DNA from 3 places in the Mesorhizobium sp. CNPSo 4689 genome. Region 3 is predicted to be linked to each of the others. Evidence: riboswitches for the same ligand, from Rfam matches in the RefSeq annotation. Region 3 holds a riboswitch; each other region holds the start of a gene.
The links. Region 3 has a riboswitch for thiamine pyrophosphate ahead of thiB (thiamine ABC transporter substrate binding subunit). Riboswitches for the same ligand answer to the same signal wherever they lie in the genome.
Positions count from the first base shown of each region.

Region 1: linked by a shared signal. The riboswitch ahead of AC04SI_RS29155 (YkoF family thiamine/hydroxymethylpyrimidine-binding protein) and the one ahead of thiB (thiamine ABC transporter substrate binding subunit) in region 3 are both predicted to bind thiamine pyrophosphate.
Region 2: linked by a shared signal. The riboswitch ahead of thiC (phosphomethylpyrimidine synthase ThiC) and the one ahead of thiB (thiamine ABC transporter substrate binding subunit) in region 3 are both predicted to bind thiamine pyrophosphate.

Region 1 is NZ_JBWLUZ010000040.1:11,912-21,324, forward strand. Features, by position in the region: gene AC04SI_RS29105 (DUF1236 domain-containing protein) at 1-30, shown strand, start outside; gene AC04SI_RS29110 (hypothetical protein) at 235-456, shown strand; gene AC04SI_RS29115 (glycosyltransferase family 2 protein) at 561-1,547, opposite strand; gene AC04SI_RS29120 (hypothetical protein) at 1,715-2,026, shown strand; gene AC04SI_RS29125 (DUF982 domain-containing protein) at 2,041-2,364, opposite strand; gene AC04SI_RS29130 (DUF1236 domain-containing protein) at 2,685-3,008, shown strand; gene AC04SI_RS29135 (hypothetical protein) at 3,079-3,294, shown strand; gene AC04SI_RS29140 (DUF2934 domain-containing protein) at 3,407-3,646, shown strand; gene AC04SI_RS29145 (hypothetical protein) at 4,208-4,558, opposite strand; gene AC04SI_RS29150 (nucleotidyltransferase family protein) at 4,670-5,755, opposite strand; TPP riboswitch at 5,990-6,103, shown strand; gene AC04SI_RS29155 (YkoF family thiamine/hydroxymethylpyrimidine-binding protein) at 6,094-6,702, shown strand; gene AC04SI_RS29160 (ABC transporter permease) at 6,820-7,590, shown strand; gene AC04SI_RS29165 (ABC transporter ATP-binding protein) at 7,587-8,351, shown strand; gene AC04SI_RS29170 (ABC transporter substrate-binding protein) at 8,371-9,378, shown strand.
Region 2 is NZ_JBWLUZ010000023.1:4,781-14,193, reverse strand. Features, by position in the region: gene AC04SI_RS23635 (MFS transporter) at 1-1,048, opposite strand, end outside; gene AC04SI_RS23630 (hydroxymethylpyrimidine/phosphomethylpyrimidine kinase) at 1,599-2,366, opposite strand; gene AC04SI_RS23625 (thiamine phosphate synthase) at 2,357-2,962, opposite strand; gene AC04SI_RS23620 (thiazole synthase) at 2,959-3,732, opposite strand; gene thiS (sulfur carrier protein ThiS) at 3,736-3,933, opposite strand; gene thiO (glycine oxidase ThiO) at 3,902-4,903, opposite strand; gene thiC (phosphomethylpyrimidine synthase ThiC) at 4,900-6,735, opposite strand; TPP riboswitch at 6,839-6,955, opposite strand; gene AC04SI_RS23600 (hypothetical protein) at 7,243-7,674, shown strand; gene AC04SI_RS23595 (porin) at 8,067-9,224, shown strand; gene AC04SI_RS23590 (TniB family NTP-binding protein) at 9,383-9,413, shown strand, end outside.
Region 3 is NZ_JBWLUZ010000003.1:361,985-371,397, forward strand. Features, by position in the region: gene AC04SI_RS06830 (ABC-F family ATP-binding cassette domain-containing protein) at 1-1,326, opposite strand, end outside; gene AC04SI_RS06835 (thiamine diphosphokinase) at 1,329-1,973, opposite strand; TPP riboswitch at 2,108-2,222, shown strand; gene thiB (thiamine ABC transporter substrate binding subunit) at 2,266-3,264, shown strand; gene thiP (thiamine/thiamine pyrophosphate ABC transporter permease) at 3,273-4,883, shown strand; gene thiQ (thiamine ABC transporter ATP-binding protein) at 4,880-5,665, shown strand; gene AC04SI_RS06855 (M48 family metalloprotease) at 5,820-7,289, shown strand; gene AC04SI_RS06860 (RNA polymerase factor sigma-32) at 7,308-8,171, opposite strand; gene AC04SI_RS06865 (amino acid ABC transporter substrate-binding protein) at 8,499-9,272, shown strand.

The DNA.
Region 1 (9,413 bases), on a different contig from region 3:
ACACGCAAGATCGTGAAGATCATTCAGTAACCCGCATCGCACGGCTCACCGCTTGCCGGAGCGGTGGGCCGGTCCGCCCCGTATTATCTCGTGACTAGTATGAGCAGGTACAAGCAGGAACCTTCCTCGGAATCACGCGTTGCCGCGTCTGACTTCGTGCTGCCTTATTGATAGGCAGCATGGGCCAGCGAAGCGGCGAGGCGGCGAAATGGGCTGGGGAGGAGGCAAGGTATTATGTCGAAGCGTGAAATCGGAACGTCCCCCGCATTGGGGATGCGGGTCGCTGACCTCAGGGCCAGGATGCGCAGCGCAAGCATCACCGAGCATGAGATGAGAACCTTCCAGAAGGTCGCGGCCATCATGGGTGATGGCGAAGGCTCCTTACGCATCGATGCCGACGACCTGATTGCGGCGTCCTTCGTTGCCCAAGGGGCGGGCGATCACTCCCTGAATTGACAATCCGCCGGCCGGAACCGGTCGAATCAAAAAAATCGCGCATACGGTCTGTCGAGTATCAGCGCAGGTAAGGGCGCTGATACTCGACGTCCGCACGCGTGCCGTCAGCTGTGGCCAACAAAGGCCGGGACGCGCTCGACGTCGTCCTTCACCAGACCAGCCGCCAGGCTGATCTGGCCGACGAACACCAGTGCGTTGAAGACAAGCCCGACGATCACGGCCAAGGGTATCTGCCACGCCGGCATGCCGGTGCGCGGGGCCTGGAGCGCGATTCGCAGGCTGGCGCGCCAGGATGCCGAAGCCCAGCGGCGCATGGCCTTGAAAACGCGCCGTGGCCGCGAGGCGGATTTCAGCGCGGCATATTTGCGGTCCGCGTCGCGGCCGGTGACCAGCGCGCGCCACAACAGGAAGCGCCAGCCGCGCGGCGGATAGTGGCTGGCCAGCGCCTCGGCCTTGACCAGGTCGTGGCCTTCCGCTCGCAGTTGCCGGTCGAGCAGCGTGCACGACACCTTGAAGCCGTTGTTGTTCGGAAATGGATGGCTGGCGAGCCAGCTTCGCTGGATGGCGCAATTGTTGGCGTTCATGGCGCGCTTGGCGGCAAAGCGCCGATCATGGTCGCGAAGCGGAAAGATCCATAGCAGCGCGAATGTCCGCGAGGCAAAGTCGTCATGCTCGAGATAGGTGTGGCCGTTCACGGCGACGGTCCGCGGGTCCTGGAACGGCTTCAGCAGGGCCGGCAGCCAGCCTGACTGGGCGACGGTGTCGGAATCGCAGAGCACGACGATGTCGCCCGTCGCCTGGGCGATCCCCTCGTTCTTCAGCTCGTAATAGCGCCCGCCGGGCAAGGCGCAGAAGCCGAGCGTCACGTCCCGCGCAAGCTCCGGCGCCGCGTCTTCGATCTGGCGGCGCAACAGCGGTGTGTCGCCGGCCTCTCCGGCATGAACGAAAATCACCTGTCTGGCGACGTATCCCAGGCGTGCCGCGGCCCTGACCTCGCGCGAAAGCGCGGCGAGGCCGGCGCCGACCTCGTCCCAGTCGATCGTGCCAGCATTTTCCATTTCGACAATGATCGAATAGCTTTCGCGTTGCATGAACTGGCCCGCTTGCATTTCCCTCGGCGCGTGCACCCATAGCTGACTGCGCCGGATTTTGCAGCCCCTTGCCGAGCCGTCGCAATGTTCGCTTTGCCGCGGTTGGAACCAATCGCCGCCGACATCCTTTCCCGAAGGACAAGCCTTGCAGGAAAGGAGTTGGAACCATGAAACCACTCTTGCCATGCGCTTTGTTGCTGGCGCTCGCCGGACCGGCGGCCGCGCAGACCGACGACCAGATGAACGCCCCGACGCCGGGCGGACCGTGCCAGGCCGAGCCGCAAGGTCAGAACGACGGCCAGAAGCCGTCGACGACCAGTGGCGGCAATGGCGGCCTGACCGGCAAGCTCGAACCTTGCGGCGGCGTGCTGCAGCCGCCGCCCACCGGCGACCAGGGCATGGCCCACCCGGCGCCGAATGAGGGCAGGACGCCTGTGATCAGGCCCGACGAGGTGCCGGCGCAGCCGCCGAAGCAATAGCAACGGGCCCCAAGTCACGGCACGGGGCGATTCCGCTCAGCTCGGCTGCGCACGCTTCTCGTCTTGGCTTGCCGCAGCGCGGTGACGGGATCGACGCCTGTCCACACTATGCCTGCTGCTTCGGCAAAGCCCATGAAGGCCCGCCGCGCCTGGTCGGCCGTGAGATGTCCGGCGCGCGCCGCCACGCAGGCCCTGATGGCGGTGGCGTAGACCGGACCGCGCCGCGCCGCCGGCCATTCCTTCAGAAAATTCTGCATCTCGGCCAGCGAAGCGATTTCGCGCTTGAAGCCGGCACCGACGGCAATTGTCAGCGGAGCACGGAAAGGCATGTCGTTCATGTGGAGAACCTCCTGATGGACCGGCCCTTCAATGCAAATTGGGCCGGTCCGGTTCCCAGCGGGATCCGGCGAGGCGCAAGGTGGCTTTGCCAATGGCCGGGACCGACAAACGATCGCCTGGGATGCGGCCATCGCGTCGTCTCTCGCACGCAAAGGCGAGGGCAGAGAGCCGCAAAACCATAGATCAATTAGTCCCGACTTACGGAACAACAGCGTTGTGGCGGCGTTTGCCTTCAGAGCTCGCCACTTATCGACCTGTGGATGTTTCCGTTAAGGCGGAGGCGAGGGCGAAGCTCGCCAACACGAAACAGGAGAGAACGATGAGAACCCTGATTCCTTCCGCCGCCGCGCTGCTTCTTTTTGCAGGCGTCGGTGTCGCTGCCGCTGAGGATGTGATTGTTACAACCCAGCCGCAGGCCGTCGTGGTCACGCCCGAACAAAGGACGGTCATCCGCGAATATGTGCACAAGCACCCACTGGCTTCGATCAGCCTTCTCGGCGTCGAGCTTAACGTCGGCTCTATCCTGCCCGACACTGTAGAGCTTCGGGAAGTTCCCGACACTCAATACAGATACACGGTCGTGGGCGATCACACCGTGCTGGTCGACCCCGGCACGCGCAGGGTCGTCGAAGTCATTGAGTGATGCATGATACCTGTCCCGCCGTCTTCGGGAGGAGACGGCGGGCAACGGGTTTGTTCAAAGGAGCATTCCCATGTTGCCGCATGTCGAGACCCCCAATTCCACCAATGTCGCGGCCTGTTGCGACAAGCTGCTGGCCGAGCGAAGCACCAGCTTGCTGTCGATGAAGGAGGCGATCGATGAGCTGCGCCGGCGCACCGGCACAGAGCGCTCCGACGCCGATCTCGCCGGGCTGATTACCAAGAAGGCGGCATTGCTGGGTGTCGCGGTCCTGTCCAACGACCACTAAAGGAAATCGCGGCGTCGAGCGTGTCTACGCCCCAAGACGCCGGTCGAAATATCCGCTAATGTTTTGCCGGGATTTGGACCCATCCGATTTGGACCCAACCACGGAGGCGACAGTGACGGACGACAGGCAGGAACGCATTCGCCAGCGGGCGCACGAAATCTGGGAACAGGCCGGGCGGCCCGAGGGCTCGGACATGCAACATTGGGACCAGGCGACAGCCGAGATCGACGGAGCGGCGAAGCCGAAAACCAAGGCTGCGCCGAAGAAGGCTGCGGCCGCCAAGTCAGCCAAACCGGCAGCCGCCAAGGCCAAGGCACCCGCCAAGGCCGCCAAGCCAAAAGCCAAGGGCTGAGCGCCGGCCACGAAATCTCTCTTCAATGACCCATGGGAAATGGATGCGGCGCGGCAGCGCCGTCTCCGGTAGAGATTGGCTGCGTTCATGGAACCTGCATTGTCGCCCCGTCACGCCGAGATTGCAGCTTAAGGAAATTAGAATAGTCTAATTAGTTTCGTGACAGCCAGCGCGCGTTAGTTAAATACACCCAGTAAAAGTCAGGTTGCTACTCCGATCGCGCCGTAGAGCAGGGCCATGCGCCGCCGCCATTCCCCGCGCGGCGACGGCCCGACCGGCGGGAACCTTTAGGCGTCGCTAATGTTGTGCTTCCAGCACCAATTTTGGGCGAAGGAGCACGTCATGAATAATATCATTTGGCTGGTCGGGGCCGTTGTAATCGTCATCGCGATCCTGAGTTTTCTCGGTCTGAGATAGGCTTGGCTCCCAACGGGCTCCGGCCCGGCCGCGCCGGCCGATTGCGGCTGATCACTCCCGCTTCAGCGGCAAACGAACCCACTGGCCCCGCGGCCAGTGGGTTTGCATTCCCGGCCAGACCGACAGCTTTCCGCCGCTCGGCCCTCACGCATCCCAGGCATCGCTGGAGAGCGCAAAGCGGATGCCGGCCGCCGTCATGGCGAGTTCGCATTCGGTGATTGCCCGCAGGTTGCGCAGATAGCGCGCCACGGTCTGCGGCAGCCAGCCGGCACAGGCATCGACATAGGCGCGGCTGTGGACCAGCGTGCCGGTCGACAGCCGCTCCTCTTTTTCGGCGATGACTTTCAGATACTGGCGGATGAAGCGGATGTCCTCCGCGATATCCTGGCTGGCCATGCGCCAGGCGCCGGCGAGGCGCTGCCTCTGGTCGGTCGTTGCGGGAGAAAAGAGCGGGCGGGAGAGATCGGCGAAGGCGGCGTGATTTGCGGTGTTCAAGGATATCCCCTCAAAGAGAAGATATCGTACTTTACGTACGAATACTGGTCAAGTGCAATTCGTACAATATGAACGAAAGAGATGGATAGAAACCATCGGAATGCCGGCGCCTCAGGCGAGCCGCATTGGAAATCCTTCGAGCTGCGCGCCAATATCGGCAAGCGCCCTCCCGAGGATCTGGCCGACCATATCATGCCTGTCCGGATCGAGCAGGTGCAGGCCTTTCCGGAGCGCGTCGCGCCAGCTGTCGCCCCTGTTCCATGCTTCCGCGAACACGAAGGCGAGGTCATCCTGCCGGCGTGTGGCGTCAAGCGCCTTGACCAGCTGGCTCGCCTGATGGAGGTCCTTTTCCCGCTTCGCTGCGGCGCTTTGCCGGCGTGAAGCGACGATCAGCTTGTGGACGGCGTAGCGCTCGGGCGAGGGCACCAGCACGGGCACGCCCGAGCGGTGCAGGAGCACCGTTCTGACGGGGTCGCGGATGAGAAAATCCAGGAACCGCAAAGGCTGCGCGGAGACGCCTCCCAGCGACGGCATCGGGCTTGCGTGATCCGCATGGTCGTCGCTGCCCCGGTTCGGAGTGAGGAATTCGACCTTGTAGCGGGAAGCGTTCTCGAACTGTGTGGTCCGTCCGGCGTCTGTTCGGTGTGGAACCTGACGAAATGTCGGATCGATTGCCTTGAGCACCTCAATGACCGGCGGCAGACTGTCGTCCACTTCGGCCGAGACGGAATGAAATTGAGCGAAGTCTACGTCGCCTGTCTGCAGCGAGGCACCAGGCAGCCGCACGCCAAGATGCCCGGCATAGGTCTGGAAGGCGACCGTTCCGACCAAAACGGCGCGCAGGCGAAAGAGTCCGGCCTTCTCCAGGGCTTCGACCACTTCGCCGGTGAATGTGTCAGGCGCGGTCAAGCCGGCGTCGCGCACGAGGCTGGAAACCAGCTTGCGGCGGCTCTTGAGGTCGCTCTTGATCTCCTTGAAGGCGGCGACCCGTTTTGCGATCTCGGGGTCTTCGGCCGGGCCGACGTATCGCCTTGTCTTCGTCGGGCGGGTTTCCTCGAAGTACCAGTAGTCGCGGCCCTTTACCGGAACGCGGACGAAGTTGCCCGCCGTCGAGAAATAGGTCTCGAACGAGGCATCCAGGCTACGCTGCACGAGTTCGGCGTACATCGTGCGATAGGCGAGATCGATCGTTTTCATGGCTAGCACTCCGATCATGCGCCTTCCGTTATAAGAATTTGTCAGTTTTCTTATAACTGCGCGCTATCCAGCTGAATTTCAAGGATGTTATAAGAAAATGGTGAAAATCTTATAACGCGGAGCGTTGAAACCGATCTCCCCCAAGCGGGAGACTGTCAAAACCTGGCCCAACACACATTCGCGTCACGCCTCGACAAACCCTCTTCCCCAATTCGCCGAACAGTGCTTTAACCCCGGCATCCACAGGGGTGCTCCGTACGGTCGGGGCTGAGACGGGGGCGGCAAGCCCACAGACCCTAAAAGCTGATCTGGGTAATACCAGCGGAGCGAGGCGGGCTATGTTTTCTGGCGCACAGATTTCCCTCTATCCCATGGCCGATGATTTCGTCGGCGTCATCCTTGGCGCGCTTGGCGCGCTCGATCCGTATCGCGATCGGCTGAGGATCGAGACCGACGACATCTCGACCTTGCTGGTCGGGCCGCCCGAAGTGCTGTTCCCGGCGATGCGCGACTTGTTCGTCGCGGCTTCCGCCAGCGGCAAGCACTGCGTGCTGTCAGCGGCGATCTCGCGCGGCTGCCCGGGCGAGCCCGACGATCCGATCTGCCGCTCCGACGAGGTCGGCGGCCCCGTCATTCCGCTCGACGAGCGCAAGGTTGCCGCCATCCGCGCCGTGCAGGCCACCGCCGTGACCGGTCAGGCGACGGCGGCGCAATTCTCGCTCTATGTGATGGGCACTGGCGACCACATGGACGAGATCTATGGCTGCATCGACTTCCTCAAACAGTCCGGCGTCTACGAGCGCTCCAAGCATTTCTGCACCAAATTGCGCGGCGATGCCGGTGCCATCTTCGCCACGCTGAACGAAGCCTTCTGCCGCTTCGGGCCGGGCGCCGGCCACGTAACCCTCGACGTCACCGTGTCGGCCAACAGCCCGTCCGCTGTCTGAGCCATAGCGCTCGCCGCCGTCGAGGATATTTCCGTGGCTGTTCCGTCCGTCCCGTTGTCTGGAGGAGATACCTCTGGCCCTTCCCCACGAGGGGGGAGATCAGCTGTCTCGTCGGCCATCGCCAGGGCTGCACCGGCTGCCGTCTCGGTCGGGCTGCTGTTCGCTGCGTGGGAGCTCTATGCCCGCTATGGCGGCGTTAGGCCGACGGTGTTGCCGGCGCCCTCGCGCGTCTTAGGACAGGCGTGGGAGAATCGCGAGGCGCTGATGGACAATGCCATCCCGACCATCCGCGCCACTCTTGCCGGCTTTGCCTGCTCGCTCTCCGCCGCCTTCCTTTTCTCGGCGCTGGTCGACTTCTGGCCGTCATTGCGCCGCGCGCTGTTTCCGCTGCTGATCGCCAGCCAGACCTTGCCGCTGGTGGCGATCGCGCCGCTGGTCGTGCTGTGGTTCGGCTTCGGCCTGCTGCCGAAAATCCTGCTCGTGGCACTCGTCACCTTCTTTCCGATGATGGTGGCGTTGGTCGAGGGTTTTGAGGCGACCGAGAAGGAGATCGGCCAGATGCTCCGCGCCATGGGGGCAGGGCGCTGGCGTGTCTTCTGGCTGGCGCGGCTGCCCTCGGCGCTGCCCTATTTCTTCGCCGGCTTGAGGATATCGATCACCTATGCCGTGGTCGGCGCGATCTTCGCCGAATATGCGGGCGCGGCGAAGGGGCTGGGCATCTACATGCTCAACGCCAAGAACAATTTCCGCCCCGACCTGGTGCTCGCGGCGGTCGGCGTCAGTGCGGCGCTGACGCTGGTGCTGTTCGGCCTGACGGTGCTCGTCCAGCGCCTTGTCATGCCCTGGGAGCGAGCGGCAGGAGAACGCGGCGGCGAGGGGCGGCAATGACCCGGCTGGAGCTGCGCCAGGTGCGAAAATGCTTTGGTCCGCTCGAGGTACTGGCCGGCATTTCGCTCAATGTCGCGGCAGGCGAATTCGTCTCCATCCTCGGTCCGTCCGGCGCCGGCAAGTCGACGCTGTTCCAGCTGCTGACCGGCGCGGAGAAAGGCGAGGGCGAGATGCTGTTCGACGGCGCGCCGCTCGACGACCATGGCAGCCGCTTCGCCTTCATGCCGCAGCGCGACGCGCTGATGCCATGGCGCCGCATCCTCGACAATGCGACGCTGGGGCTGGAGGTGCAGGGAGTGCCGCGCCGGGCGGCGCGCGAGCGAGTCACGCCGCTCTTTGCCGAGTTCGGCCTTGCCGGCTTCGAGCGCGCCTGGCCGGCCGAGCTTTCCGGCGGCATGCGCCAGCGCGCGGCCTTGCTGCGCACCGTGGTGCAGCAGCGCGACATGCTGTTGCTCGACGAACCGTTCGGCGCGCTCGATGCGCTGACCCGCGCGGCCATGCAGCGCTGGCTGGAAGCCATGTGGCGGCGCCACCACTGGACGGCGCTGCTGATCACCCACGACGTGCGCGAAGCCGTGCTTTTGTCCGACCGCATCTACGTGTTTTCCGCGCGCCCGGCCCGCATCGTCAGCGAGATCGCAGTGCCGTTGCCGCGCCCGCGCACCGCCGACGCCAGCGCAGCGCGCGAGGCGGCCGTGCTCGAGGCCGGCATTCTCGACACGCTGCTCGGCGCCACCGATCCGCAACCCTCAGCCCAATGACCGTCCCAAGGAGATGACCATGACTGAACTCACCCGCCGCCAGGCACTGCTGCTGACGCTCGCTGCCGGTCTGCCATTCCCCGCCCGGACTTTCGCCGCTGGACAGAAGGTCACCGTCGCGCTCGACTGGACCGTCAACACCAACCACATCGGTTTGTTTATCGCCCGCGACAAAGGCTTTTACGCGGAAGCCGGCCTCGAAGTCGAAATCCTGCCCTACAGCGACACCGGCGCGGGCACGCTGGTCGCCAACCGCGTCGCCGATTTCGGTATCAACGGAACCATCAGCCTGTTCACCCAGAAGACCGCCGGCGCCGACCTCAGGGCCGTCTATGCCGTGGTGCAAACCGAGACCGGCCGCGTCGTGTTCAACGCCGACCGTAGCGCGATCAAGAGCCCGAAGGATCTCGACGGCCTGACCTATGGCGGCTTCGGCAGTGCCTGGGAGAACGCACTGATCTCGACCATCATCCGCCATGATGGCGGCAAGGGCAATTTTGAGACGGTGACATTAGGCACCTCGGCCTATGAGGCGCTGGCCAACGGCGCCGTCGATTTCACGCTCGAGGTCTCGACCTGGGAAGGCGTCGAGGCCGAACTGAAAGGCATCAGGCAGCGCAGCTTCCGCTACGCCGATTATGGCGTGCCCGACGAGCACACCACCTTCATCGCCTCCAGCGACGCCTTTCTTCAGGCCAATCCGAAAGCGGCCGTCGCCTTCGTTCAGGCGACTCGGCGCGGCTACGAGTTCGCCGTCGACCACGCGCAAGAGGCGGGCGACCTGCTGATCGCGGCCAACAAGGACGCGCTCACCAATCCGGCCCTGATCCACGCCTCGCTGAAGGCGCTGAACGACGGACATTTCCTGAGGAGCGAAGCCGGCGCCATCGGCACCATCGACAAGGCCAAGGTGGACGCGATGGGGGAGTATCTCTTCACCGCCGGCATATTGCGCGACAGTGATGGCAAGGCGCTGGAGAAGCGCCCGGATTTCGCCGGGTATTTCAGCAATGAATATTTGGGGTAGGACGAGTTTCTGATCTTCCCACTCGAGGGGAGGGG
Region 2 (9,413 bases), on a different contig from region 3:
GGCTCGCCAGCTGCACGCTCACGCCAACCCCGGACCAGGCGGTGACCCAGCCCGCGCCGCCCAAGGCGAGTGCAATTGCCGCCACCGCAATGGAAGAGGTCAGTGCCAGGGAAAGGGAACACGCCGCGCAGGCGACGCAGGAGAGCCTCATCAGGCGTTCTTGCGACAGGCTACGTCTGAATGTGCTGTTGGAGATGCCGGCGAAGACGGCGCCTGTCCCGAAGCCGGCCATCAGCGAGCCGTAGGCAAGCGGGCCTCCTCCCAGCTGATCGCGGACAACCAGCGGCAGCAGCGCGAGTATGGCGATGCTCGCCAGGCCAAAGAGGGTTCCGCGCGCGATCGCCGCCTTGATTTCCGATGACATCGCCGTGAAGCGCAGCCCGTCGTAGATCGCCGTCCTCATCGACTCGCGTGGAAGAGGTGACGAGCGAACCTTCCACTTGCAGCGCCATATGGCGCCCAAGGGTACCAAATAGGTGAGCGTGGTCACAGTAAAGGCCGCCAGAAGCCCGAACGAGGCAACCACGATGCCGCCGAGCGCCGGGCCGACGGTTCGGACAGTGTTGAAGCCAACGGAGAGCAAGGTCACGGCAGCGGGAACGTCGCGTCGGTGCACGATATCTCCAACCGAAGCTTGCCAGGCGGGATCGTTGAGAGCGCCGCCGCATGCGATCAAGAAGCTGAAGCCGAGGATCATCCACGGACTCACAAAGCCCAGCGCCACGGACGCAGTGAGCATCGCTGAGGCCATCACCATAAGGCAGCGGCCGGCGAACATGACCCGGCGCCGACTGTAATTGTCGGCGAGAGCCCCGGCGAAGACGGACAAAATGAAAGCCGGCAGGTTCGATGAAGCCTGCACCAGCGCAACCATCAGATCGGAAGTCGAAATCGTTGCCATCAGCCAGCTGATGGCAACAGTCTGCATCAACCAGCCGAGACTGGAAACCTGGGTGGCGAGCCAAATCGAACGAAAGGTCGGCTGCATGAGTGGCGCAAACGTCGTTGGCACAGCAAAGTCTTCATCTGAGCCAGCCACCCTACTCATCTTTTTTGCGAGCCTTTGCTTTCCGAATATCGGCCGCGCTGTCTCGCATGTAATCCCGACTGGATCGTGGCGGCCGTGGGGGAGGGACCATGCCGATGGGAAATTATTTTAACGCGTCGACGCTCCGTTCAACGTCGAGCGGAACGAAAGCCCGGACGACGACAGCAGGAGAGCCAGCCGCCCGCAGAGGTGCTCAGGAATGGTTTAGATTATCCCGGAGTTCTTCGGTTGCCGAAACTTCGATTATGCGCTGATGCGTTGGGATAAGCGAAGTGTTGTGACACAATTCAGTCAAAGCCAATGGCCAGATGCTTGCCGATCCTGCGGACGCCCTCACAGGGATGCGGGATAAGCGGCAGCTGAAGCCGTTCAGGTGGTGTCGTCCAATGCGAGCTTCGACTTCGCTGTTTGATTGCTCAGGAGGAGCCTGCAAAGGGAAACGGGAGCCTCTTCCGATCCTTGCGATGCCCTTGAACTCGCTTTCGTGGAGAAGCGTGGTCGCCAGTCCAGCCGTTTCCCAGTGAACGGCAAACCGCCGCAAAACTGTCACTCACTGCCATGTGGCGGCATTCCTCTGCAGTCTCTCGAACACAAAAAGCTTGCCTTTACGAACGCTGTCTTCGAGTGGGCTCGCCATCGCCAAGTGCGCCGCAATCGCGCTGGCCAGCATGCAACCCGTCCCGCGCATCGACGCGGCAAGGCGGGACATGTCGAAGTGGATCGGTTCTTGTTCGTGGCGCAACAGAATATCGGTAGATCGGGGTCCCGCTGCATGGCCGCCCTTGATCAGAATGGCCTGCGCGCTGGCGGCCAAGAGTTCCTGGCCTTGCCGCACCGCGTCTTCCTCATCAACTGCTTGCTCCGCGCCGATAAGGAGCGCCAGCTCGATGAGATTGGGTGTGACCAGACAGCAAAGCGGCATCAGATCACGCTTCATGACCGCGACGGCGCCGGCTTTCAGGAGCGCCCGGCCTGACGTGGAGGCCAGCACCGGGTCGAGTATCGCCGGCACGCTCGGATTTTCGCGCAGCACGGCGGCAACGGCAACGATGATCTCTGCCGTGGCAAGCATGCCGATCTTGATGGCCGCCACCTTGTTGGCCTGCAGTGCAGCCGTCATCTGATCGGCCACCAGGCCGGGTTGCAGATGATGGACGTCCATGACGGCTTCGTGCGTCTGCACTGTCAGCGCGGTGACAGCAAGACAGGCGCGCACGCCAATGGAAGAGATCGTCTCGATATCGCGTGCAATTCCGGCACCTCCGCTGGAGTCCGACCCACCAACGACAAGCACATGCGGTTCTCGCCTCAGCGCCATGGCGTTGTCTTTTCGATCCATTCTTGCGTGCGCGCTACGGGGTCGTCGTTCAGCGTGATGTCGGTCACCACCGCCGCGCTGTCCGCGCCAGCCGCGAAGATACTGTCGAGCCGGTCGGGGATGAGGCCACCGATGGCGACCAGGGGGATCGGCGCGACCCGGCGCTTCCATTCGCCGATCCGTTCGACCCCTTGCGGGCCCCATCTCATCTTCTTCAGGATGGTCGGGTAGATGGGGCCGAGCGCGATATAGTCCGGTTCGGCGGCGAGGGCCGTCTCGAGTTCGGCGTGATCGTGGGTCGAAAGTCCAAGCTTCAATCCGGCGTACTTAATCGCCAGCAGGTCGGCCGCAGCCAAATCCTCTTGGCCGAGATGGACGAAGTCGCAGCCTTCCTCAATGGCCAGCCGCCAATAGTCGTTGACGATCAGTTGGCAGCCATGGACCGCGCAGACGTCGCTCGCGCGGCGGATTTCCGTCCGAAGCGTGGCCTCGTCGTGATCCTTGATGCGCAACTGAACCAGCTTGACACCAACCGGGACCAATCGTTCCATCCAGGCGGCGCTGTCTACGATCAGGTAGAAGGGATCGAGCTTCATGAGAAGACGGCCCTGCCGAATGTCGGCGTCGATGGCATGGCGACTTCGCGCGGTTCGAGCATTCCCGAGCCGAAGGCTTCGCGGCCGGCATCGACCGCCTGGCCGAACGCGCGCGCCATGCCGACCGGATCAGCTGCCCTGGCGACCGCCGTGTTCAGGAGCACGGCGTCAAAGCCGAGTTCCATGACGGTTGCGGCGTGCGACGGCCGTCCCAGCCCCGCATCAACAATCAGCGGGACGCCAGGGAAATGTGCGCGCATCGAGCGCAACGCTGGAATGTTGATCGGTCCGAGGGCGGAACCGATCGGCGCGCACCACGGCATCAAGACCTTGCAGCCTACCTCCAGAAGCCGCTCGGCGACTACAAGGTCGTCGGTGGTATAGGGGAATACTGAAAAGCCGTCCTCGCACAGGATGCGGGCGGCTTCGACCAGGCCAAACACGTCCGGCTGCAGCGTGTCGTGATTGCCGATCACTTCGAGCTTGATCCAGGTCGTCCCGAATACTTCGCGCGCCATTTTCGCGGTGATAACCGCTTCCTTGACGGAGTGGCAACCAGCGGTGTTGGGCAGGATTCTTACGCCGAGCGCGCGGATCAGCGACCAGAATTTTTCGCCAGCCCGGCCGTCCGCCATCTCGCGGCGCAAGGAAAGGGTCACCACCGCCGTGCCCGACGCCTTGACCGCATCGGCAAGGATTGCCGGCGAAGGATATTGAGCGGTGCCGAGAAGCAGGCGCGACGGAAGCTCGGTTCCATAAAGCTCTAACATGATCTAGCCTCCCTGCATGGGCGAGAGGATTTCGACCCGGTCGCCATCGCTTAGCTGGAACTCCGCCCGGTTGGCTCTGTGCACGAGGTCGCTGTTGACGGCCGTTGCCAGCCAATCGCCCTCATAGTCGAGCGCGGCAAGCAGCGCCGCCAGCGTAGAGGCGTCAATCTCAAGCACTTCGCCGTTGACGATCAGTTTCATTCGCAAGCTCCATGGATTTGTCGTGATTGACGAGAATTTCGGCTGCCCGGCGCGCCATGGCAGGCGCCAGAAGAAAGCCGTGGCGATAAAGCCCGTTGATCGCGACCGTGGTTCCAAGTGCTTCGACACGCGGCAGGTTGTCGGCAAAGGCCGGACGAACGCCGACACTGGTTTCAACGATCTCGGCCTCGCCAAAGGCCGGATGGAGGCCATAGGCGGCACCCAGAAGCTCCATCATCGAACGCGCCGTGACTGGTCCGGCGGACTGGCTTTCAATCATCGTCGCGCCGATCATGAAACGGTGGTCGGTGCGCGGCACCATGTAGAGCGGAAAGCGCGGATGCAGCAGCCGGACCGGGCGCGACAGCGAGACATCAGGCGTGCGCAGGATCAGCATCTCGCCGCGAACGCCACGCAGCCGGTCGTCGTCCGCTGCCATTCCCGTGCAGTCGATCTGACGATCGAAACCGGAACCATGCCGCGCGTCGGCGCCGAAGCGGAACTCGACACCCATGGCTGCGAGCTTGTCATGAAGTGCTACCATCGCCTGGCGCGGGTCGAGATGAGCCTCATCGGGGAAGAGCAATCCGCGTCGGAACCGGCCGGCGAGGTCGGGTTCCAGGAGCGCAATTTCGTCTTCATCGACATGTCGGTGACCCGACGTGCGGCTGGCGAACCGGTCGAGCTCCCCCGCATCGCGCGGCGCGGCCACAACCAGTGTTCCGGCCCGTGTCACCTGACCGGGCAGTACCGCATCCCACCAGTCGGCGGCGTCGCGTCCGAGATCCAGCACCGGCTGCTCGGCGCTTTCACGCTCGCACCACGGCGCCAGCATGCCGCCGGCGAACCACGACGCATTGCCGCCAAGGGTATACCTGGTCTCGATGACGGTGACCGCCGCGCCGCGCGCCGCGAGTTCGAAGGCGGCGGTGAGGCCGGCGACGCCGGCCCCTTTGACCAGCACCCTCATGACGGTTCCGGCGCGTCTGGTATGAGCGGCACGCCGGTCTCGTCAGCTGGCATGTAGAGATTGCCGCCCTCGCGGTATTTCGCCGCCATCGCCGCCATGCCTTCCTTCTGCGCCTCGGCGCGGATGTCGTGGGAGATGCGCATGGAGCAGAATTTCGGTCCGCACATCGAGCAGAAATGCGCCACCTTGTGCGCCTCCTTGGGCAAGGTCTGGTCGTGGAAGGAACGCGCGGTTTCGGGATCGAGCGACAGGTTGAACTGGTCTTCCCAGCGGAACTCGAAGCGCGCGCGGGAAAGGGCATCATCCCTGACTTTCGCTGCCGGATGGCCCTTCGCCAGGTCGGCGGCATGGGCGGCGATCTTGTAGGTGATCACGCCGGTCTTGACATCGTTGCGATCGGGAAGGCCGAGATGTTCCTTCGGCGTGACGTAGCAGAGCATGGCGGTGCCGAACCAGCCGATCATGGCAGCCCCAATGCCTGAGGTGATGTGGTCGTAGCCCGGCGCGATGTCGGTCGTCAGCGGCCCCAGCGTATAGAACGGCGCCTCGCCGCAGACGGCGAGCTGCTTGTCCATGTTCTCCTTGATCTTGTGCATCGGCACGTGGCCGGGCCCCTCGATCATCACCTGGCAATCTTTCGCCCAGGCGATCTTCGTCAGCTCGCCCAGCGTTTCCAGTTCGGCAAATTGCGCCGCGTCGTTGGCATCGGCAATGGAGCCCGGACGAAGTCCGTCGCCGAGCGAAAAGGACACGTCATAGGCGCGGCAGATGTCGCAAATCTCGGCGAAGTGCTCGTAAAGGAAGCTTTCCCGGTGATGGTGCAGGCACCATTTGGCCATGATCGAGCCGCCGCGAGAGACGATACCCGTGACCCGGTCGACGGTCAGCGGGATATAGTGCAGCCGCACGCCGGCGTGGATGGTGAAATAGTCGACACCCTGTTCGGCCTGTTCGATCAGCGTGTCGCGGTAGACCTCCCAGGTCAGATCCTCGGCGACGCCGCCGACCTTTTCGAGCGCCTGATAGAGCGGCACCGTGCCGATCGGCACTGGCGAGTTGCGGACGATCCAATCGCGAATGTTGTGGATGTTGCGGCCGGTCGACAGGTCCATCACCGTATCGGCGCCCCAGCGGATCGCCCACACCATCTTTTCGACCTCCTCGGCCATCGACGAGGTGACCGCCGAATTGCCGATATTGGCGTTGATCTTGACCAGAAAATTGCGGCCGATGATCATCGGTTCGCTCTCTGGGTGGTTGATGTTGGCTGGAATGATCGCGCGTCCGCGAGCCACCTCGTCGCGCACGAATTCGGGCGTGACGAAATCGGGAATCGCCGCGCCGAAGGCTTGGCCGTCGCGCTCAAGCTTGCCGCGTAGGACCTCGCGTCCAAGGTTCTCGCGGATGGCAACGAACTCCATCTCGGGCGTGATGATGCCGGCGCGCGCGTAGGCAAGCTGGGTCACCGCCTTGCCGGCTTTGGCCCTGAGCGGCCGGTTGCGAACGGGGAATTCCGGCGTCAGGCGCTCGCCCGCCGCAAATCCATTGTCTTCCGGCCGGACGTGGCGGCCGTCATAGGCTTCGACATCGCCGCGCGCCGTAATCCATTCATGGCGAAGCCGGGCGAGGCCCTTGTCGATGCTGGTTTCGACAGTCGGGTCCGTATAGGGGCCGGACGGATCATAGACGGTGACGGGCGGTTCACCCGCCGTCGGATGGACGGAGATTTCTCGCATCGGCACTTTGATGTGCGGGTGGAGGACGCCGGACTTGTGGATTTTCCGTGAGGCAGGCAGCGGTCCCGTCGACACGGCTGGGGTGAGGGCATTCATCTTGAGGCTCCTTTGCTCATGCATTGGAGACCCAGTTCTGTGCCGGAAGGATGAAAAGACGCTTCTGTCGACCTGCCGAAACAGGACCTCGGGCGTAAACTCCCGCAAAGCGCTTGCACCGTCCCTACGCCAGTATGAACTGGATCAGGTTCAACGGGTCACTGCGCCGCGAAAGCCAGCAGTATCTCAGCCCCTTGCCGGGACTCCCCTGGTGAATGCTTGGAATTGAACGGGCCGGCGCTATTTTGTCAAGCGCCTTCGAGATGCGGCGGTAGGCCGCCTACCAAACCCAGGGAAATGCGCGCGCAGGTGTCGGCGACAAATCACGCCCCGGAGACCTAAGCAGGGATAAGGGGATCGCCGAACCGTCGGGCTGAAAGATCGATCCTTATGAGGATCACGCCTGCAATCGGCACCAAACGTTTGCGCGTAGATCTGCCCTGCCTCCGTCATTGGTCAGCCCGGCGAAATCCTTTCCGCGGCCGCGGTTCGACAGGTGGCCACCATTTGGTGAAGGAAACGGAAGGGCATATTGGCCAGCCGCTCGGGCATGTCGATCAAGGCGTCAACCTGCTGCCGGAATTGAGCTGCAGAAAGGCGATTTCTTCGGGAAGGTCCCGTTCGAAAGGATTGCGACAACCGCGCTGCCACGGAACGGTCGTCGAGAACATCGCTAAGCTGTCCAAGGCCTCTGCTGTGACTTACTGGAGCATGCCGTTAGCGACGAGCGGAAATCCATTGCCGCGCTTACGGGGCAACGCGGTCGAGAAAAGCATCGAATGCGGCAGCAACAGCGCGAATCACAAAGCGATGCTCCTGCCGCAGAGCCGAGGCGTGGCCGCCCTAACGATGACGCTTACGGCCTGGGCCATGCTCCAAGAGCCGGACGCCCGACCTTCGCTCGTGAATATGTCGGCGTCAGTGGCGCGTCTCGCCTGACGTATCGAGACGGTGCCGCCGCAAGATGTCTCAATCTCGAGGTTTCATAGCAGACTACAGCCGTCGATGTTGAACGAAATTGTCGCGTATCGAACCAACGAACCATGTCCGAAACGCTTGCGTGTCGTGCTCAGTTTGACCCTCAAAGCAAAAAAGAAAGGAGCGCGACGAAGGTGCGCCAGCCAACTTGAGTGTCAGCGCGTAGCGACGTCTTCAGCATGGCACGTCACTTGCTCAGTCAACTTTGGAAGCCCTTGTGACGGTCTGCCCCACAACAAGTGGAAGGTGACTATGGCGATTGGCTCAGAAGTGCTGAATTCCCCGGGGCAACCGACTTTCGCTGAAGATCTGCGTCGAGGACAGCACGCCGAGGCATAGGAGTTGCAGTCATAATGAAAATCACGAGCCTTCTTCTCGGTTCAGTTGCAGGCCTGATCGCAGTTTCCGGTGCTCCCGCCGCCGACGCGATCGCCGTCGCTGAGCCAGATCCGGCCGAATACGTCAATATCTGCAACGTCTACGGCGCTGGCTACTTCTACATTCCCGGCACCGAGACCTGCCTGCGCATCGGCGGCTATGTCCGTTATGACATCGGCGCGGGCGATACGGGATCGTATGGCGCAAGAAACTCGAATGCGAGGATTGGCGTGGATCAAGGTACATGGCGAAACAACACGCGCTTCACGTTCAAAACTTGGACCCGTCAAGAGACCGAACTCGGCATGTTGAAGACCTATGCCGAAACCCGCATGAACTTCGGCAATCGCAAAACTTCGAGCCCGGACAGTCCTCAGAACTATTCCTTCGATACGGGCATCTCGTTGACCTCCGCCTGGATCCAGCTTGGTGGCCTCCGAGTTGGTAAGGATGGGTCGGCCTTCGATGAATATATTGGCCACGCCGGGAACGTCCTCAATCAAATTCTTTTTCCGTACGGCGACTTCGATACAAACGTGGTTCAGTACTACATTGACGCCAGTAATGGCTTTTCAGCTGTGGTTTCACTCGAAGGAGGCTCGGGCGTAGTCGGCACTATCGACAGCTATGTTCCGCACGTAGTCGGCGGCGTGAAATACACACAAGGCTGGGGCGCGATCACCGGCGTTGTCGCTTATGACAGCAACTACGAATCGGTTGCCGGCAAGGTCCGCGTCGATGTTAATGTCACCAACGAATTGTCGCTGTTCGGAATGTTCGGCTTCGGCTCCAATGGCGAGCTCAACGATGACGCCACTAACGCAATCGACGCTCATGGTCGCGGTTACAAAATCTGGGGCGGCAGTTGGGCTTTCTGGGCCGGCGCTACTTACAAGTTCAACGAGAAGACTTCGTTCAACCTTCAGCTCTCCGGTGATCAGCTGAAGAACTATGGCGTGGCTGCAAACGTCGCCTATACGGTCGTTCCAGGTTTCTCGATCACAGCCGAAGTCGACTATGACGACTACGGCAACTCCGGTGTAGGCATGATCGACACTTCCAAGTCGAACTTGACTAACGCCGATAAGAAGAACAGCGTCGGCGGCATCCTTCGTTTCCAACACTCATTCTAATCGAATGAAAAGCTGCATCTCCATGGTCCGATTGATATGCCCGCTTTACGCAATACACAATTCATCTGCGGTGGCGACACCGGTATAGGCAAGACCAAGATCATCCGTAAATTCCTGCGCAATCATCCGGCCTCGATCGGGGCACAGGCATCACCAGCATGCCCGTCGTGGCCATGCAGATGCCGGCCG
Region 3 (9,413 bases):
CAGTTCCAGCGTCTCCATGTCGAGATCGTTGGTCGGCTCATCGAGCACCAGAAGGTTCGCCGGCCGCGCCAGCACGCGAGCCAGCAGCAGGCGTGCCCGCTCGCCGCCGGAAAGCTCGCGCACCGGCGTGCGCGCCTGCTCCGGCTTGAACAGGAAGTCCTTCATGTAGGAGACGACGTGGCGCTGCTCGCCATTGACGACGAGATTTTCGCCGCGCCCGTCGGTGAGGTAATGCGCCAGCGTCTCGGCCGGGTCGACGGCCTCGCGCTTCTGGTCGAGCGTGGCGATCTCCAGATTGACGCCAAGCCGGATCGAGCCGGCATCCGGTGCCAGCTCGCCGGTCAGCATCTTCAGAAGTGTCGTCTTGCCGGCGCCGTTCGGTCCGACCAGACCAACGCGATCACCGCGCTGGATCCGGGTCGAAAAGCCTTTGACCACGGTGAGGTCACCAAAACTCTTCTCGATGTTCCTGGCCTCGATCACCAGCTTGCCGGATTCAGCGGCGTCGCTGGCCACCAGGGTCGCCGTGCCCTCGGCGCCGCGATGGCCGCGAAAGCGCTGGCGCATGGTTTGCAGCTCGCCAAGCCGGCGCATGTTGCGCTTGCGCCGCGCCGTCACGCCGTAGCGCAGCCAGTGCTCCTCACGCACGATCTGGCGGCCGAGCTTGTGCTGCTCGCGCTCTTCCTCTTCCAGCACCTGGTCGCGCCATTCCTCGAAATGACCAAAGCCCTTGTCGAGCCGGCGGGTCTGGCCACGGTCGAGCCAGACGGTGGCGCGCGAGACGCGCTCGAGAAAACGACGGTCGTGGGAGATGAGGATCAGCGCCGACGAGGTGCGGGCAAGCTCCTCCTCCAGCCATTCGATCACCGACAGGTCAAGATGGTTGGTCGGCTCATCAAGCAGCAAAATGTCGGGCTCGGGCGCCATGACGCGGGCAAGGGCTGCGCGGCGCGCCTCGCCGCCGGAGAGATCGTTCGGCTTCTCTTCGCCGGTGAGGCCAAGGTGTTCCATCAGATAGGTGGCGCGGTAGGGATCGTCGGCGGGCCCCAGTCCCGCCTCGACATAGGCGCGAACGTTGGCGAAATCGTCCATGTCGGGCATTTGCGGCAGATAGCGCACGGTCGCCGAGGGCTGGCGGAACACTTCGCCATCCTGCGGCTCGATCATTCCAGCAGCGATCTTCAGCAGCGTCGACTTGCCGGAGCCGTTGCGGCCGACCAGCGCGATCTTGTCGCCGGCCGAGGCACTGAGTTCGGCGCCGTCAAGCAGCGGCGTGCCGCCGAAGGTGAGCTTGACCCCGTCGAGATTGAGAAGCGGCGGGGCCATGATCAGCTTTCAGGCAAGGGGTAGGGGTGGGCAAGCAGCAGCGCACGGCCGCTGCCCAAGGCGATTTCGAGGCGGCCCTTGACCTCGTTGGAAATGGTCAGCGACGAGCCGAACGCAACTTCGACATGGTCGAGCGGCCATTTGGCGCCAGTGACGCTCAAGCCGGCAAGGTCGGAGAAGCCGAGCACCGAAAACAGCGTGCCGTCGGCGTAGCTGAAACCGGCTTTTCCAGGCAAAAGCGGGATGCCTTCCTGTGCGCCGCTGGTCAAAAGCACATCCATCCCGCCTTCGGCCAGGCGCACCGCGAGGGCTAGGTGCAGGAAGGCGTGGTCGGCACGCTTGCCGCCGAAGGCGCCGGCGAGAACCAGGCTGGTGGCGCCGCGTTCGAGTGCGGCTGATATCGCCAGTTCGCCGTCGGTCTGGTCTTTCTCGGGCGGAAACACCTGGCGCGGCACGGCGGCCAGATCGTCCGGCAAATCCGCCGGCACGGAATCGAAATCGCCGACCCAGAGTTCGGGCATCACTCCCAGCATCCGAGCATGGCCGATGCCGGCGTCGGCGGCGATGACGCGCGTGCCCTCGATCTGGCGGTCGAGCAGTGGCGTGCGGATGAGATCGCCGCCAAGCAGGATGGTGAATGTGCTCATATCTCGTGGCCCTTACCAGCCCTGCCTGCGAAACGGAAGGCCGGGCCTCACGTGCGTCGCGTCTTTGGGCAACATGCACTGGATCCCCGGCAAAGTTCCGCTTGCACGCCACATCGGCCGGGCCTATGTGTCGAAACGCTCTAACGGGGTGCCGGACGCGATCTTCGCGGACCGGCTGAGAGGCAAACCAGCCAACCCGCTGAACCTGATCCGGTTTGTACCGGCGGAGGGATTAGACGTTTCGGACAACCCGACGCCTCAATTCCTTTCAACACGAACGAAGGAGGCGCCGATGCGCACGCTTTTATACGCACTGATCTCAGCAATCACCCTGGCTGTTACTGCACCCGCGCAAGCGCAGGACAAGCTCACCGTCTACACCTATGAGAGTTTCACCGCCGAGTGGGGTCCGGGTCCGTTGGTGAAGAAGGAATTCGAGGCCGAATGCGGCTGCACCCTCGACTTCGTCTCGGTCGCCGACGGCGTGGCGCTGCTCAACCGCGTCAAGCTCGAAGGGGCCTCGACCAAGGCCGACATCGTACTCGGCCTCGACACCAACCTGACGGCCGAAGCCAAGGCCACCGGCCTGTTCGCGCCGCATGGCGCGGTGTCCGATGTCAACGTGCCGGGCGGCTGGAGCGACGACACCTTCGTGCCGTTCGACTATGGCTATTTCGCCGTCGTCTACGATACCGAAAAGCTAAAAGTGCCGCCGAAGAGCCTGAAGGAACTGGTCGAAGGCGATGCAACCGACAAGATCGTCATCCAGGATCCGCGCACCTCGACACCGGGCCTCGGCCTGCTGCTCTGGGTCAAGTCGGTCTATGGCGACAAGGCGCCGGAGGCCTGGGCCAAGCTCAAGTCGAAGGTGCTGACAGTGACGCCGGGCTGGAGCGAGGCATACGGCCTGTTCACCAAGGGCGAAGCGCCGATGGTGCTGTCCTACACGACGTCGCCGGCCTACCACATGGTCGCCGAAAACACCGAGCGCTACCAGGCGGCGTCTTTCGAGGAAGGCGAGTATCTGCAGATCGAGGTTGCCGGCATCACTACGACCGGCGCCAAGAACCCGCTGGCGGAAAAGTTCATGGCCTTCATGACCGGACCGAAGTTCCAGAATGTCATTCCCGAGACCAACTGGATGTACCCGGCCGGCAAGACCGACAAGCCGCTCAACCCGGCCTTCGACAGACTGGTCAAGCCAACCAAGACCTTGCTGTTCAGTCCGGAGGAGGTCGCGGCCAACCGCAAGGTCTGGGTGGATGAATGGCTGGCGGTGATGAGCAAGTAGGGGTCGGGATGGTACCGGCGCGTTCGACCGATCCCCGCATCACCGCCGGCATCGTCGCGCTTTCGGCAATAGCGCTACTGATCGGCGGCGCGTTCGCCGGGCTCATCCTCGAAGGCGCACGCGACCTCTCCGGCGCTGCGTCCGCCTTCGATCCCTATCTCCTGCGCGTCGCCCGCTTCACGCTGTGGCAAGCGGCTCTCTCGACGCTGCTTTCCGTCGTGCCGGCGCTGTTCGTGGCGCGCGCCCTGTCGCGGCATCCGCGCTTTTTCGGCCGCGGCCTGATCCTGCAGCTCTTCGCCCTGCCGCTGGCACTGCCGGCCATCGTCGCTGCGCTCGGCATCCTGGCGCTCTACGGCAATGCCGGCTATTTCGCCGGCATTCTTGGCAGCCGGAATTGGCCGGGCATCTACGGGCTGTCAGGCATTCTCGTCGCCCATGTCTTCTTCAACCTGCCTTTGGCCACAAGGCTGTTCCTGGAGGCGCTGGGGACGGTGCCGGCCGACCAATGGCGGCTGGCGAGTCAGCTCGGCATGGGCGCAAGACCCGCCTTCCGGCTGATCGAATGGCCGGCGCTGCGCGCGGCACTCCCCGGTATTGCCGGGCTTGTCTTCATGCTCTGCATCACCTCCTTCACCATCGTGCTGACGTTGGGCGGCGGGCCGGCCGCCACGACGCTGGAGGTCGCCATCTACCAGGCGCTGCGCTTCGATTTCGATCCCGCGCGGACCGTAACGCTGACATTTCTGCAGATCGCGCTCACCTTCGTCGTCGTGCTGGCCTTGATGCGGCTCGGCGTCAACACGGTTGGCGATGCCAATCTGCCGGTGGCGCCGCGACGGTATCTTTCCGCCGGCATGGCCGAGACCGCGTTGAACGTCACCTTGATCGGTCTGGCCTTGCTGTTCGTCGCCGGGCCGATGGCCGCGACGTTGGCCGCCGGGCTTGGCGCCGATCTCGGCCGGTTGGCGGGCGAGGCTGCCGTGCGACAGGCGACGGTGACCAGCGTCGTGCTTGCCTTGCTCTCGGCGGTTCTTGCGGTGGCGCTGTCGTTGTCGCTCATCATGGCGCGGCGAGCACTCGCGCTGATGCGCGGCGTCGGTCCTCGGACGCTGCTCGAACATGCCACCGACACCGGCGCCGGCTTTGTGCTGGTCGTGCCGCCCATCGTCGTCGGCGCCGGCTGGTTCCTGCTGTTGAGTGCGATCAGCGACGTCTTTGCCGTCGCGCCTGTCATGGTCGTTGCCGTCAACGCGGTGATGGCAATGCCCTTCGCCATCCGTGCCGTGCGTCCCGCCTATGATGCGGCGAGCGAACGGCACGAACGGCTTTGCGCGCAACTTGGCATCTCAGGCTGGAGCCGGCTCATTCTGGTCGACTGGCCGTCGCTCAGGCGGCCTCTGGCCACAGCCTTCGCCTTCGCCATGGCCTTGTCGCTCGGCGACCTCGGCGTCATCGCGCTGTTCGGCAGCGATTCAGTGCAGACCTTGCCTTATCTTTTGCTGGCGCGCATGGGCAGTTACCGGACCGCGGACGCCGCCGGCTTGGCCTTGCTGCTCGGCATGGTTTGCCTGGCGCTCGTGCTTGTCGCAGACCGGCTGGGGCGGGGAGAACGAGCATGACGCCCACCCATGATGGCGCCGACGTGAAACACGGGGCAGCAGTGCGGCTGGACAATGTTTCGTTCAGCTACGGCGAGGCGTCGTTTCTCTTCAATGTCCAGTTTGCCGCTTCCAGGATCACCGCCATCATGGGGCCAAGCGGCTCCGGAAAATCGACGCTGCTCAATCTGGTGGCCGGTTTCGAGGCGCCAGGGTCGGGCCGCGTGCTGATCGGCGAGGCGGAAGTCAGCGCCGCTCCGCCTTCGGTCCGGCCAGTGTCGATGGTGTTCCAGGAAAACAATCTGTTTGCCCATCTCCCGGTGGAGCGCAATGTCGGGCTCGGCCGCTCGCCGTCGCTCGGCCTAAGCGGCGCCGACCGCGAGGCGATCGCCGGGGCACTCCAGCGCGTCGGCCTTGCCGGCAAGGAAAACCGCCTGCCGCGCGAGCTCTCCGGTGGCGAGCGGCAGCGCGTCGCACTTGCCCGCGTGCTGGTGCGCGACCGGCCGGTGCTTCTGCTCGACGAGCCATTCGCCTCCCTCGGACCGGCCCTGCGCGACGACATGCTGGATCTTTTGGCCAGTGTCCATGCCGAGCGGAAGATGACGGTTCTGTTCGTCACCCACCAGCCCGAAGATGCGCGCCGCATCGGCCAAGATATGGTGTTTCTCGACAATGGCGCGGTCGCCGCGGCGGGGACGGCGGCCGATTTCTTCGACGGCGCTGGACCGGAAGCCTTCCGGCGCTATATCGGCTCGGGACCGGTCAACACCGGATCACGAGATATTGCCCGGAAGCGGACATAATTTACGGCCAAACCGGGTTTGGACGATGCGGCGTTTGCTTGCCTTGACCAGAGGAGTGTGGCTAGGTCCGGCCATACTGGTCCGGCATAGGCCGTGATTTGCCGCAAACAACAGAAGGGACGCCGATCTGCCGACCGGCAAGGACAGACTGTTGATGAAGCCGCTGGCGCGATTCCTTGCGCTGGCCGGCTTGGCCGTGGCGCTGGCAAGCTGCCAGATGTTCACGCCGCCGGATGTGCAGGAATCCGGTTTCCAGCCGTCCGACAGGCCCGTCACCGTCGACAATGTCGTCGCCAACAGCAAGCTCGCCGAGATGGCGAAGGCGCAGCATCCGCGCATCCTCGCCACCTATGGCGGCGAATATTCCGATCCCAAGCTCGAGCGTATGGTGGCCAAGGTCGTCGGCAGCCTGACCGTGGTGTCTGCCAATCCGACCCAGACCTATCGCATCACCATCCTAAATTCGCCCAACGTCAACGCCTTCGCGCTGCCTGGCGGCTATCTCTACGTCACGCGCGGCCTGCTGGCACTGGCCAATGATTCGGCCGAGCTTGCCGCCGTCATCGCGCACGAGATGGGCCACGTCACCGCCAATCACGGCCTGCAGCGGCAGCAGCTGGAGGCCGAGGAAGGGCTGGCGACCAAGGTCGTCTCCGATGTGCTCGGCGACAGCCCGACCGCCAAGGCCGCACTCATCCGCGGCAAGCTCAGGCTTGCGCAGTTCTCGCGCAACCAGGAGCTCGAAGCAGATGCCATCGGCATCAAGTCGGTCGGCGAGGCGGGTTATGATCCTTACGCCGCCGGCCGCTTCCTGCAGTCGATGTCGGCCTATACCGATTTCCGCTCGATCAGCGGCGCCACCGATGCCAGCCTCGACTTCCTGGCGACGCACCCCAACACGCCGCAGCGCATCGACCTGGCACAGCGGCATGCCCGTCAGTTCGGCCCGCCGGGCGTTGGCACGCGCGACCGCGATGCTTTCCTCGCCGGCATAGACGGCCTGCTTTACGGCGATACGCCGGAAGAAGGCTATGTGCGCGGCCAGACCTTCCTGCATCCTGGCCTCGGCGTGTCGTTCACCGTGCCCGACGGCTTCGTCATCGACAATTCGGCCGCCGCCGTGACGGCGACCGGCCCGGGCGACATGGCGATCCGCTTCGACGGCGTTTCGATCGACAAGAACCGCCCGCTGACCGACTATATCCGCAGCGGCTGGGTGGCCGGTCTCGACGATGCGAGCGTGAAGCAGGAAACCATCAACGGCAACGAGGCGGCGACAGCGCATGCCGGCGCCGACGGCTGGCAGTTCGACATCGCGGTGATCCGCGCCGGCGGCCAGGTCTACCGGCTGCTGACGGCGGCACCCTCGGCCAGCACCACGCTCGATCCGGTGGCGCGCTCGGTGAGCGGCTCGTTCCGCATCCTCAGCGCGGCCGAGAAGGCGGCGCTGAAGCCGCTGCATATCCGCGTCGTCACCGTGCAGGCGGGGCAGACCATGGGCTCGCTCGCCGCGCAGATGGTCGGCGTCGACCGCAAGCTCGACCTGTTTAGGGTGCTCAACGCGATGTCGCCGGGCGCCGCCGTTTCGACCGGCGACAAGGTCAAGATCGTCACAGATAGATAAGGTTCAGGACGGCAAGGTTCAGGCGGCTGTCGCCATGAATTCGGGGTTCTGCTCGACCAGCGCAACCTTCAGCTTTTCCATGGCGCGGGCTTCGATCTGGCGGACGCGTTCCTTGGAAATGCCGAGCGCTTCGCCAAGCGACTCAAGCGTTGCGCCCTCGTCGGTCAGACGGCGCTGCTCGATGATCCTGAGTTCGCGGGCATTGAGCGCGCCGAGCGCTGCCTTGAGCCATAGCGAGCGGCGTTCGATGTCGATCGTGTCGCCGACAATTTCGTCCGGCAAGGGATCGTCCGAGATCAGGAAATCCATCCGCTCGGCCGTGCCGGCATCGTCGGCAAGCGGCGCGTTGAGCGAAGAGTCGGGAGCCGAGAGGCGGGAATCCATCATTGCCACGTCGGCCTCGGAGACGCCGAGCGCGACGGAAACTTCGCGGTAGAGTGAGGCGTTGGAGATCGGTTCGGCACCGTTCGCAAGCCGGGCGCGCAGGCGCCGCAGGTTGAAGAACAGAGCCTTTTGCGCCGAGCTGGTGCCGCCGCGCACGATCGACCAGTTGCGCAGGATGTAGTCCTGCATCGAAGCGCGGATCCACCATGTCGCATAAGTCGAAAACCGCACCTCGCGGTCCGGCTCGAAACGCGCCGCGGCTTCCAGCAAGCCGACATGACCCTCCTGGATCAGGTCGCCGAGCGGCAGGCCGTAGTGGCGAAACCGCGAGGCCATGGAAATGACCAGCCGCATATGCGCGACGGTGATCCGGTGCAGCGCCTGCTGGTCGTTATCTTCCTTCCAGCGCAAGGCCAGAAGATGCTCCTCCTCGCGCTCGAGATAAGGAGCCTTCATCGCCGCGCGGACCATGGTTCGTCCTGCCGTGTCTTCGATCATGCCGCGCTCCTGTTCCGGGTCTTGCCGGCGGGCTCGCCACCGCGATCTTGTCGGCGCTTCGGTTGAAATGTCGGCGCTGCGCCCTACAACAGCAAAACTCGCCACGCCGAGGAATGTTCCCCGGCGCAATCGCCCTGCGGTTGGACGGAGTGGAGCGAAGCGGGAACGCTGAAGGTTTGCGCCGCGTTCGTCGGTGTGGATTTTGAGAATGGGATTTCTGAAATGATCTATCTTTGAAATCCGATTCCTTATTTTGCCGAGCTGCATCTGCCAGTTTCCAGCCCTTCACAAAGTGCCGACCACCGGCCAAGACGGGATCACAGAAAAATGAAATGGCTCACTTCGCTCATCGTTGCCGGAACGCTGCAGGTTCTGGCGGTTACGTCAGGCCACGCCGGCGCCAACCTCGACCAGATCAAGCAGGCTGGCGTCATCAAGGTCGGCACGGAAGGCACCTATGCGCCCTTCACCTATCATGACGCTTCCGGCGCGCTGGTCGGCTTCGACGTCGAGATCGCCAAGGCGATCGCCGACAAGCTCGGCGTGAAAGTCGAATTCCTCGAAGGCAAGTGGGACGGGCTGATCGCCGGCCTCGACTCCAACCGCTATGACACCGTCATCAACGAGGTCGGCATCACCGATGCGCGCAAGGCGAAGTACGACTTCTCCGATCCCTATATCGCCTCCAAGGCGGTGCTGATCGTTCGCGGCGACAACACTGACATCAAGAGCTTCGCCGATCTCAAGGGCAAGAAGTCGGCACAGTCGCTGACCTCGAACTTCGGCAAGCTCGCCGAGACCAACGGCGCCGAGCTCGTCGGTACGGACGGCTTCGACCAGTCGATCCAGCTGCTGCTCACCGGACGTGCCGACGCCACCGTCAATGACAGCCTGTCCTTCCTCGACTTCAAGAAGCACAAACCCGACGCCAATGTGAAGATCGCGGCGCAGGAAGAGAACGCCGACTATTCCGGCGTGATCGTGCGCAAGGGCGATCCGGAACTGGTCGCCGCCATCAACAAGGCGCTGGCCGACATCAAGGCCGACGGCACGTACAAGAAGATCGCCGACACCTATTTCGGCCAAGACGTCTCGCAGTAAACGCATTCTTCTCGGGCGGGCCGATACCGGCCCGCTTTCCATATTTTGCGGTGAGCCGTCTTTGACGGCTCGCCGGTTTTCGCATGATATCCGGTCCTGTGTCCGCGCCTCGACGGATGCGGGCTGATGCACCGTAGATGA